DNA from 2 places in the Exiguobacterium sp. s191 genome. Region 2 is predicted to be linked to the other one. Evidence: riboswitches for the same ligand, from Rfam matches in the RefSeq annotation. Region 2 holds a riboswitch; the other holds the start of a gene.

Region 1 (5,650 bases), on a different contig from region 2:
TGGACTCTGGACACCATGTAACGGTTCGACGACACCATGGGGAACGCACCTTGGGTCAGAGGAATATGAACCAGATGCTCGTGCGTTTGAGTCAGACAAAACGTCAGCTGCTTATAAAGAAGTAAATGCCTTCGCTGAGCGCTATTTCGGAACGACCGAAAAAGCGAATCCTTACTTCTACGGGTATACGCCTGAAATCTCGGTCGACCGGAAAGGAAAAGCGACAGCAGTGAAACACTACAGCACAGGTCGTTTCTCGCACGAGATGATGCAGATTCTACCGGATCAAAAGACCGCGATCTTTGGTGACGACGGCAATAACACAATGATGTTCATGTATGTCGCAGATAAAAAGCGCGATTTCTCAAAAGGAACACTTTACGCGGCTAAGTTCAAACAAACACGCGCAACGGAAGGCGGAGCTGGTGATCTCGAATGGATCAAGCTCGGTCATGCTTCCGATAAAGAAGTCAAACGCTTGATTGATAAAGGAACGAAGTTCAGCCACATCTTCGAGACAGCCGATGCGCCAACTCCTGGCTTCAAAGCAGTCAAAACAGCTGCTAGCAAAAAAGTCGAATACTTGAAGCTCAAGCCTGGTAAGGAAAAAGAAGCGGCTTTCCTTGAATCACGTCGTTATGGTGCGTTGCTTGGCGCAACATCAGAATTCAACAAGATGGAAGGCATCACGGTCAACGAGCAAGACAAAAAAGCCTACATCGCCTTGTCTTATGTGTCAGGCAGTACCGAAAAACAAGAAGGTGCTGTCCAAGACGACATCCAGCTTGAAAAACGCGAATCGGGTGCGACATTCGAAATCGATCTTGGTCGTGCAAAAGGCATCGACAGCCGTTACGTACCAACGAATATGCAAGCACTCGTCATTGGTGAAGATTTGAAGAAGCCGGATTCTTACGGCAACACAGCGAATCCGGATCTCGTCGCGAATCCAGATAACCTTGCTTACTCCGCGACATCTGATACGCTCTTCATCGGTGAAGACAGCTCCTTGCACACGAACAATTTCGTTTGGGCTTATAACCTGAAGACGAAAAAGTTATCACGTATCCTTTCGGTTCCAGTCGGAGCGGAAGCAACTGGCCTTCGTTCACTCGATCATGTTGGGAAGTATAGCTACCTCCTAAGTAACTATCAACATCCCGGTGAGTCATTGACTGACAAACAAATCACCGCGGTCGATCCAAAAGCGCTCGAACAAGCGATGAAAGACGGCATCGGAATTCAAAAAACAGGTGGTGTCGGTTACCTCTCTGGTTTACCGAGTGGTCACAAATCATATACGCATCGATAAGATGCTAAAACGGATTCCCAGGCACAGGAATCCGTTTTTTCATGCGTTGTTCTTCTTCTGTTTTGCTGCTTCTTCTTCAACACGCTGCAGCAGCCCGTGAACAATTTTTTCGTTCTCCCGCTCTCCTCCAAGCGACAACAAACTCTTTCCAACAAAGTTTGCTCCCTCGTTTTTTCCCGTATAGATCAATAGACAGCGATCAGGTCCGAGCGGTTTGAGTGTAAAGGTCATCTCGATCTTGAATATTTTAGCCAACGTGAATCCGATCGTATTTTGTTTGAAGTCGGGTTCGTTCGTATAAGCTAAATCGGTCACGATATAGGTTTCAAGTCGATTACCCTGCATGTATGTTTGACGATACGTCGAACCGACGACACCCGGTTTTCGTTCAATCACCTCGTGCTGGACGACGTTTGGAATCAAACGCTGCAATCGCGTGTGATCAAACAAGTGCCATGCTTCCTCAATCGGAATATCGAGCTGTCGTTCTTCTCTCCACGTAATCATAGATCCGCCCCCTTTTCTATAGAAATACCCTGTCATCCGGTCTTGTAACGTCCGGTGACAGGGCGAGAGCAGATTCTTATTTTACTGTGCTTGTTTCAAGGGCTGCACCGAGGAACTTCGCTAGTTCGAGCATACCGTAGCGTCCTGCAGCTGCCTCGGCATCCGAATTATAGTTCGTATTCGTATTGACGTCATACGTATAGATCGTACCTGACGCATCCTTAATGAACTCGATGCCTGCGACCGCGATTTGGTTCGCTTGGAGGAATGCTTCATACTTTTGGATGATCGGGTCATTGAAACCTTCAACGATTTGGAACTTCATCGGCGTTTGCGGTGCTTCTTCTCCGACTGGGCAGAACAAGTCGTCGATCACACATGCATCTGCTGGGCAAAGCTCAAAACCTTCTGACGTATCGACTCGAACCGCGTAGACAAACTTTCCACCCACGAACTCACAACGCGTGATGTACGGTTCTGGTGCTTGAATATACTCTTGAATCAACGTGATGCCATCGACTGGTTCGTCGAATGTCGGACCATCGAGATAAGCTTCAAGTGCTTCAATCGAATGGAATAACTGGACACCGAGACCTTTCCCTGCACGGTTGTGTTTCGTGATGAATGACGAAACACCGATCTCTTTTGCTGCTTGCACGATTTGATCACGTCCGACGGCAGCCGTCGTCTTCGGTACACGAATCCCAGCCTTACGCAACGCCGTATATTGATTGACTTTGCTGACTTCAAGACGGAGCGCACGCGTTCCGTTAAAGACGGTCCGGTCATGCTCTTCTAACCAAGCGAGGACCCCTTCCGTCAACTCCGGCGCGTAACGATGTCCCCGCGTATGCGAAGAAGCACTCATCCGGCTGTAAAAGACGCCTTCTGGCGGCAGTTCATCCAGCGGAACGATTCCTTCATTCAAGTGCCACTGTTCATACGGTAATTCGAGTTCTTCGAGACGTTTGATGAGATGGTCCGTCCATTCTTGGTTTTCGTGGAGAATATGAATTTTTGTCATGATTGTTGACCTACCTTTCGTTTCGCTTCGACCAGTGGCATTACGTCACGAGCAAAGCGTTCCATTTCTTCAAGTTGTGGTGAGAATTGTAACAAAAGTAACGTGACACCGACGGCTTCGAACGCTAGAATCCGTTCAGCGATTTGTTCTGGTGTCCCGATTAAATTCGGACGTAGACCACGGTTCGAGACAGAATAATCATTCCGCTCGACCTGTTGCTCCAGTTGCGATTTACTAATGAAATCCTGATAACCGGCATAACCGGCGCTGTCTTCCTTGACGTCCGTGATCCGTTGCCATTCAAGAAGTGCTTCTTCTTCCGTATCCCGACAAATGATGTAGGCAGCAAGACCGAAGCTTTCGAGCGGCTTTTGTCCCGTCGCTTCCCGGCGTACTTTCATATCGTCGATTTTATGGGCTACTTCTTCAACAGTGCCCCCGTGCATGACATAAGCGTCACAGTGTTCGACGATCGTTCGCTTTCCAGCTTCACTCTCTCCACCAGCGTAGAGCTTGATCCCCGGACGCTGGACTGGCTTCGGATGGAGTTCTGCTTGCTCGATCGTGTAGTGATGACCGGAGAAGCTATACGGTGACGTATCTGCCCATAGTCCCTTCATGACCGTGACGAACTCTTCCGTCCGAGCATAGCGTTCATCGTGCGCTGTGAAGATACCGTTGTATTGTTTCGCTTCCTCTGCCCACCACGCTGAGACGACGTTGAGCGTAAAGCGTCCACCACTCAACTGATCGATGTTTGCCGCCATCTTCGCCGTCGTCGCTGGATTATGGAACCCGGGACGAACCGCTGTCATGATCTCTAAGCGTTCCGTCGTTGCAGCAATCGCTGCTGCCGTCGTCCATGCCTCAAGACTCGGTTCCTTAATGCCTTTGATATCGTTCAAGTTCAGTTCCGCGATCAACGTCGTCGAGAAGCCGATCCGTTCTGCTGTTTGTGCGACTTGTTTCGCATAATCGAATGTCGGTGGCATCTGTTCATCCTCGACGTTACGTAACCATCCCCCAAAAATCGGTAACCAAAAACCATACTCCACTCCATCGTCCCCCTTATCATAAAAAAACGCTCTTTTCGAAGTTCGAAAAGAGCGACGGTATCTTGTCCTGTCCGCTCTTATCTTCGGAAGGTATCCCTTCCTGGAAGTAGCACCTTCCGCCACGGCGGGGTTGCTGAAGTGTCTTCGGGCCAGTCCCTCGACTTCTCTAGATAAGATGTGTTGCATTCATCGTACAAAATTCACTGAACTAAAGCAACCATTAAACCGTCTTTTCCAATCGGAATTATTTCGAGCATAAAAAATCCCGACATCGTGTCGGGATTCGGGATTAATATGGTGCGACGAAATCTGATGTTGGCTCTGGCGCCTGTTCACCACGAACACGATCATAGAATTTTGCCATCGTGACGCTGAAGTATGGTCCAACCCATAAGACAGCAAGACCAAGTGTAACAATCACAAGTAATGCCCAACCAATGAATGATAGGAAGAGTAAGAATGCTTCCATTTTATGACCATCCATGAGTTGACGTGAACGCGTGATTGCCTCGAGAATACCGACTGATGGTTCATCTCGAAGGATGTAGAACGTCAACAAGTAAGAGAACGACTTGATGATCCCTGGAATGATCAAGAGTAAGGTCCATAGGAATAAGAAGACCGCTTGCACAATCGACACGCCGATGACTTTACCGAAGATTTTATACGGTTCGAACAAATCAGCTACTTTGACTTCTTCATTGCGTGCGAACGACATCGCGACCCACGTCCAACCCGCTGCGATTGGGATCAATAAAATCGAAAGAATGATGCTGACCGCACTCATCGCATTTAGATCTTCGTTAGGATCTGGTCCGATGAACGTCGGAACGCTCTGGATGATAGAAAAAAGTACGAACATGAGGATGGCAAATCCCCAACGACCGCTGAGCGACTCCTTCGCTGCTTTTTTTAATTGAGATGACATGAGTAAGGTCCTCCTTGAAAAATAAGTTCTCACCTTACTTTACGGTCGAATTCTTCTAATGTTTCACTCTTTTTTCAATAATTTCCCGTCTCTTTGCTGGTTGAGCCAGGCACGCTCAAGCTGTCGTTCACACGCCGTGTATAACGAGCGTCGACCGTCGAGCCGTTCCATCGCGAATGGAATACCATGCTTTTTCGCCTGCGCGATGACATGTGCACTCGCTGCATGAGAAACGCGACTCGTTACGACGACGATCGCGTCCGTCTTTTTGGCGAGACAGGCAATCTTTTTCGCGGACTGTGCGTCCCCTGCCAGATGAATCAATTCGATCCCCGTCGGCGCAAAGAACTCACGATAGACAGCGGTCTGTTGTTCGTTTCCGACAATGACGAGACGCATTCCTGTGAAGCGCGTGAAATCAAGCGGTGTCTTATCAACGAAATCCATCAATTGTCCGGGTACAGCTGTCGTCACGATCGGTTCAATCGTTCGCTCTTTTGGCATACGGACGCGACGCTGCGCTTTTTTAGCTTTCGGCACCGGTTGTCGTTTCATTTTTCGTGCATACCGATTTGACTTTTTTGTTGTCACAGATGCCTTCACTACCGGTTGCTCTACTTCTGATCGGCGGTTAGATGATGCGTTGACGATCGGCTCTTCATACGTGAACGGATGCTTCCAAGCAATCGTCAGTGTATCCTTCCGTTCCCGCCACATGACGAGATCGACGAGTTGACCTGCTTCTAGTCGGAAATAGCGCATGTCTTCTACCGGTACGACATAATAGAACGATCTGCCCGACTCATCTTGCAGTGGACCATTCA
Region 2 (5,650 bases):
TTCAAAAAAGGGACCTCGATTTCGATCTACGGAAAAAGCGGTTATTATACACGCGTCAAATATAAAAACACCTTTGGTTTCGTCGATTCGAGTCGTATCGGACTGAACAAGCCGACGGCAAAAGCAAAAAAAGGCACGACATTTTATGTCCACCTGGACCAGACGCCACTCTTCTCTGCCGACGTGGCTTACAGTCGCCCAGCTGCCTATTTGAAGAAAGGAACAAAACTGATTGGTCTGAAATCAATTGATGATGATTTTTGGCAAGTTCGCCTGGCAAATGGTCAAACCGGTTACGTCCTCAACCCTTATATCAGCACGAGCAAACCCTATATGAAACTGACACAAAAAGCGATCGACCGGACGAAAATCTATACGGTCAAACAGACGACATCCTTCTTCGCAAGTCCGACAAGTCCAAAAGGCAACGGACTCGTTGAACAAGGCAAACGGGTTTATCCGCGTCATCGAGTCGGAAACTTCTATGTCATCCAGTCAGGCTGGACACCTGTTTATCTTCCTGTATCCGCTGTGACGATCACGTCCGATAAACGGGTCGTTAAAAAGAATAATACGCGTGGTGAAAAGCTGATCCAAGCAGCAGTCCAACATATCGGCACACCATACACATGGGGTTCGCAAGATGCCGTGAACGGTGGTTTTGACTGTTCCGGTTTGATTCACTACGCGACGAACAAGGCTGGAAAATACGGTGGTCGGACGAATGTTCGTGGCTACTGGTACGGTGCTTTCTTTACGAATCGCCGGACGAGTATCTCGAGTGGTAAACGCTCGGATATCGTCTTCTTCCAGAACACCTACACGGATGGTCCATCGCATATCGGAATCATGCTCGATAGCGAACACTTCATCCATGCGGGCGGTTCACAGCTCCAAATCAATTCGATTTATGAACCGCGTTGGCAAGAGCATTTCCTCGGATTTAAATCGATGTAAGACAAAAAAAGACGAAGCCGTCGAATTCGACGGCTTCGTCTCTTCTTATCGCAACACGTCAGAATGTCATCTCGACGTATTTCGTTACTTGTCGATCCATCAAGTATAACTCGATCTGTTCACGGTATGCTTTATAATGATCGGATGCGATATGCGCTTCAAGCGCCTCTTCGTCCCGATACACTTCGTACAGCATGAATTGATGCTCATCCTCGATCGATTGGTGCAAGGAATAACGTAAGCATCCTTCTTCTTTTTGTGAGGCATGATAGACCGTTTGTAGAATCGGGAAAACTTGATCCGCTAGTCCTGCTTTGATTGTAAGTACAGCGTTGACGACGATTTCTCCCATGTTTCATTATCCCCTTTCGTGATTACCTGTATCTGTACCCATTTTCACGAAAAGACACACGTCAAAGGAGCTTGAAGATGCAAACTCAACTTTTTGAAGCACTTGAACAATTTGAACCCACGATGATCGCGTTACGTCGTGATTTCCACCGGCATCCGGAACTGTCCTTCCAAGAAGTCCGCACACCAGAACGGATTGCTGCCTTTTACACAGAACGAGGCATTCCTCATCAAACAGCCGTTGGAGGTCGTGGGGTCGTCGCGACGATCGAAGGTAAACAACCTGGTCCGACGATTGCTGTCCGCGCAGATTTTGACGCATTACCACTTCAGGAAGAGACAACGCTTGCTTTCCGGTCGATCCATCCTGGTATCATGCATGCTTGCGGGCATGATGGTCACACGGCAATGGTGATGGCCCTGGCTGCTACGCTCTATCCGTTACGTGATCAATTGCAAGGAACGATTCGAATCATCCATCAGCATGGAGAAGAGGTCTTTCCTGGCGGAGCTATCCAAATGATCGAAGCCGGCGTCCTCGAAGATGTCGATGCGATTTTTGCGACACATCTCGAAAATGATTTACCAGTTGGTACGATTGGGTTTCGGGAAGGACATACGTTATGTGCAATCGACGAATTCGAAATCATCGTTCATGGTCAAGGTGGACATGCGCAAGCACCTCACAAAACAAAAGATGCGCTCGTCGCTGGAGCGCAGCTCGTCTGCAACTTACAGCATCTCGTCAGTCGACGGGTCGATCCGTTCGAGCCTGCTGTTCTTGCAATTGGTTCTTTCCATGCGGGAACGGCTCCGAACATCGTCACGGGTGAAGCACGCATCGTCGGTGAAATTCGGACGTTTAATGAGACATTGCGGCATCAGCTCCGGCAAGAAGTCGATCTTGTCGCCAAAACGACATGTGCCGGCATCGGTGCCACCTATTCAATCGACTTCACGACTGGTTACCCGGCGCTATGGAATCATCCGGACGAGACAAAACTTGTTCAGGAAGCCGCTTCTTTCTTACCGGAAGCATCCGTCCGGGCACTCACACCAATGATGGCTGCGGATGACTTCGCGCATTATCTAACACATGTCCCGGGAAGTTATTTCTTCACTGGCTCCGGATATACGGACGGTCGCGTCAACTACCCACAGCATCATCCGCAGTACGAAATCAACGAACAGGCGTTGTTGATTGGTGCGAAGACACTCGGAGCGACGGTTTTACGTGCCTTGAAACCTAAGGATTGACTTTATTTCTGTGTGAATGGTATCATCACAACAATGATAACGAATGACATCAACTTCATATACCCTTATCAAGAGTGGACCGAGAGATCTGGATCGATGACGTCCCAGCAACCTGCGCATAGCAAGGTGCTACGACCAGCAAAGCGAAAGCTTTGGTTGATAAAAAGCGGCGACTCCTTTTGCAACCAAGCGAAGGAGTCGTTTTCGTTTTCTCGCTGTCAGACATACAATGGGGATTTCCCACGGAGAGGAAGAGACAGATGGAAAAAGCAACATTTGCAGGTGGATGTTTTTGGTGCATGGTGACACCGTTTGAAGAATTACCAGGAATCGAGGGAATCGTATCAGGTTACATGGGCGGTCACGTCGACAATCCGACATACGAGCAAGTCAAGACAGGAACGACGGGACATCTCGAAGTCGTCCAAATCACGTTTGATCCGAGCCTGTTCCCGTACGAGCGTCTGCTCGAACTCTACTGGCCACAAACGGATCCGACGGATGCAGAAGGTCAATTCCAAGATCGCGGCACGCAGTACGCACCAGCGATCTTCTATCATACGGATGCGCAGCATGAAGCAGCAATCGCTTCCCGTGACGCTCTTGCTGCAAGCAATCGTTTCAAACAACCGATCGTGACGCGGATCGATGCCGCTTCTGAATTTTATCCGGCGGAAGAGTACCATCAAGACTTCCATAAGAAAAATCCAGAACACTATAAAAAAGATCGTGCTGCTTCTGGTCGCGATGCTTTCATCGAGCAGGAATGGAAAGATACGACGACGGTCTAATCACTTCGAACCATATACAGTAGCTGAAACTGATTTCAAACATCTCGTTCTTACCCTACTTTCAGTAAAAAGTGGAGGATGACCGAGATGTCACTGGAGTCAGTCTTTTTGTATGTAAACAAATGATGTCTTCTTTACCAACACCCTCACACAAATTTGTAATCGTTTACAAATGAAGTCTTTTGTTTTACGGTTAATAAAAATTAACCGGTTAAAAAGGAGATGATTGTATGGAACAAAAAGCGATTCACATATTAGAGAGCTATGAACAGTTAAAAGTGATCAGTGATCCGTTACGAACAAAAATCCTCATGTTTCTCGTCGAAAAACCACATACGGTACATCAGTTAGCCCACTTGCTGACGTTATCCCGTGCAAAGATCCTCTATCACGTACGGGAACTTGAAAAGCATGACTTGATTCACCTCGTCCGGACGGAAGAACAGGGCGGCAATCTATTGAAATACTATCAAGCGATTGCTCGAGGATACATTCCTGCCGATCATCTACTGAAATTCGTCGAGACGAATGAAGCGACCCGGCAGTCGTATCTCGAAGTATTGGACCGGGCAAAGACACGCGTTCTTACGGCTCCGACAGCTACTTTTTCTCCTTCATCTTCGAACGTCGAGGACTGGATGAGCTTATCACTTCAAAAGGAACTGACGATGTCTGAAGCCGACTTTCAACGCTTTGCTACAAAATATCGTGCTCTATTGGACGAGTTCACACGGTCCTCTTCACTAGACGAAGAAGATAAAAAACACTTCTATATCATGACGACTGCCTTTGCAATTGATGAACCACTATTTGAGAATGACGACGTCTAAACCGGAGGTGCCACATGCTGCCTATTGAAATCGATACGCAACAATCGCTGTTTAAAAATCGATCTTTTTTATTTTTATGGGGGTCCGGTATGTGCTCTGCCCTCTCCCTATCAACCTATCTGTTTGTTGAACAATGGTATGTCATCCATACGCTAAACCAGGCATCATATCTTGGATTCGTCCTCATGGCCACCTTGTTACCCCGTATTTTTCTCATGTTATTCGGTGGCGTCTTATCCGATCGCTATAAACGTTCGACGATCATGCGCATCTCGAGCGCTTTACGAATCAGTTTCATTCTCTGTCTTCTCGCATTACTTCATACCGATCAGCTTACATTGCTGACGATTTTAGGATTCGCCTTTCTATTCGGTAGTGTGGATGCATTCTTTTCGCCGGCGAATGCTTCCTTACTTCCTACACTCGTTCCGAAAGAACAACTCACTAAAGCCAATTCACTGATTCAGACATCTAATCAAATCGCCCTCTTTTCAGGTCCGATTCTTGGTGGAGTCATTCTCAGCTATTCTTCTTACTCGCACGTCTTTCTCATGATTTTCGGGACACTCTGTCTGACGCTCCTTTTCACGTATGGTATTCGTGAATCTAAGATCAAGCGATCGCTTCAGCATTCAGCTCTCTTTGAACTAAAAGAAGGGCTACATTACGTCTTTAACCTTCAGCAACTCAAGCAGACACTTTTTCTTGTCATCTGTGTCAATTTCTTTTTCTTTGGACCACTCTTACTCGGAATCCCCTTACTCGTTCATGATGTGCTCCAAGGAGATGCGATGGATTTAAGTTATATGCAAGGGGCTTATCAAATGGGAATGCTCGGAGGGGCGCTCTGGAGTGGTTTTGCGCAGACGAAAGCAAATGGGCTTACCTCATCGGTCCGATTAATTGGCGCCTTAGGTTTGCTTTTCTTCCTGCTTAGTCAAGCGCAGCAGATCTTGTTGTACCTGATCATCCTGTTATCACTTGGTGTCCTTTCTTCGATCATCAATATTCGCTTCATTACGTTCATCCAGTCTCAGTGTGCGGAACAGACGATGGGACGTGTCATGAGTGTCGTGAATGCCGCGTCAAACGGTCTCATTCCATTATCTTACGCGCTCCTCTCGTTTCTACTGTCGTTTCACGTTTCGATCACGACAATCATGTTGTACTGCGGTCTTCTCATTATTGTTCTCTCGCTTTACTTCGGAAGACGAATGGTTCATCTATTCGATTGAGATCAAGTCACAACACATAAAAACATGCGAATCTCCCGATCGAATTAGCGGGAAACGCGCATGTTTTATTTAGTCAATCTAGAACGTGAGTGTTCATCCTCGACTCCTGCAGGGAAAGAAAGCGCGAGTCGCGCTTTCGTCAGGGTCAGGTAAGACCCGGCAAATCGCATAGAATGCGGGATGACGCGGCTTACCTCCCGCCTGTGGAAAGCGAGGATGACAGAAACGT

What was found. Region 2 has a riboswitch for S-adenosylmethionine ahead of msrA (peptide-methionine (S)-S-oxide reductase MsrA). Riboswitches for the same ligand answer to the same signal wherever they lie in the genome.
Region 1: it holds a riboswitch for S-adenosylmethionine, as region 2 does, so the genes downstream of both, KNQ09_RS14145 (LLM class flavin-dependent oxidoreductase) here and msrA (peptide-methionine (S)-S-oxide reductase MsrA) in region 2, are expected to answer to the same signal.

Annotation. Positions count from the first base shown of each region.
Region 1 covers NZ_JACSNC010000003.1:162,053-167,702, forward strand. The annotation lists gene KNQ09_RS14130 (PhoX family protein) at 1-1,312, shown strand, start outside; gene KNQ09_RS14135 (SRPBCC family protein) at 1,352-1,819, opposite strand; gene KNQ09_RS14140 (ATP-grasp domain-containing protein) at 1,896-2,843, opposite strand; gene KNQ09_RS14145 (LLM class flavin-dependent oxidoreductase) at 2,840-3,898, opposite strand; SAM riboswitch class I at 3,973-4,075, opposite strand; gene KNQ09_RS14150 (DUF975 family protein) at 4,188-4,826, opposite strand; gene KNQ09_RS14155 (DUF2325 domain-containing protein) at 4,890-5,650, opposite strand, start outside.
Region 2 covers NZ_JACSNC010000002.1:281,959-287,608, reverse strand. The annotation lists gene KNQ09_RS13090 (C40 family peptidase) at 1-957, shown strand, start outside; gene KNQ09_RS13085 (putative quinol monooxygenase) at 1,016-1,309, opposite strand; gene KNQ09_RS13080 (M20 metallopeptidase family protein) at 1,387-2,565, shown strand; SAM riboswitch class I at 2,628-2,731, shown strand; gene msrA (peptide-methionine (S)-S-oxide reductase MsrA) at 2,826-3,356, shown strand; gene KNQ09_RS13070 (winged helix-turn-helix domain-containing protein) at 3,587-4,186, shown strand; gene KNQ09_RS13065 (MFS transporter) at 4,201-5,421, shown strand.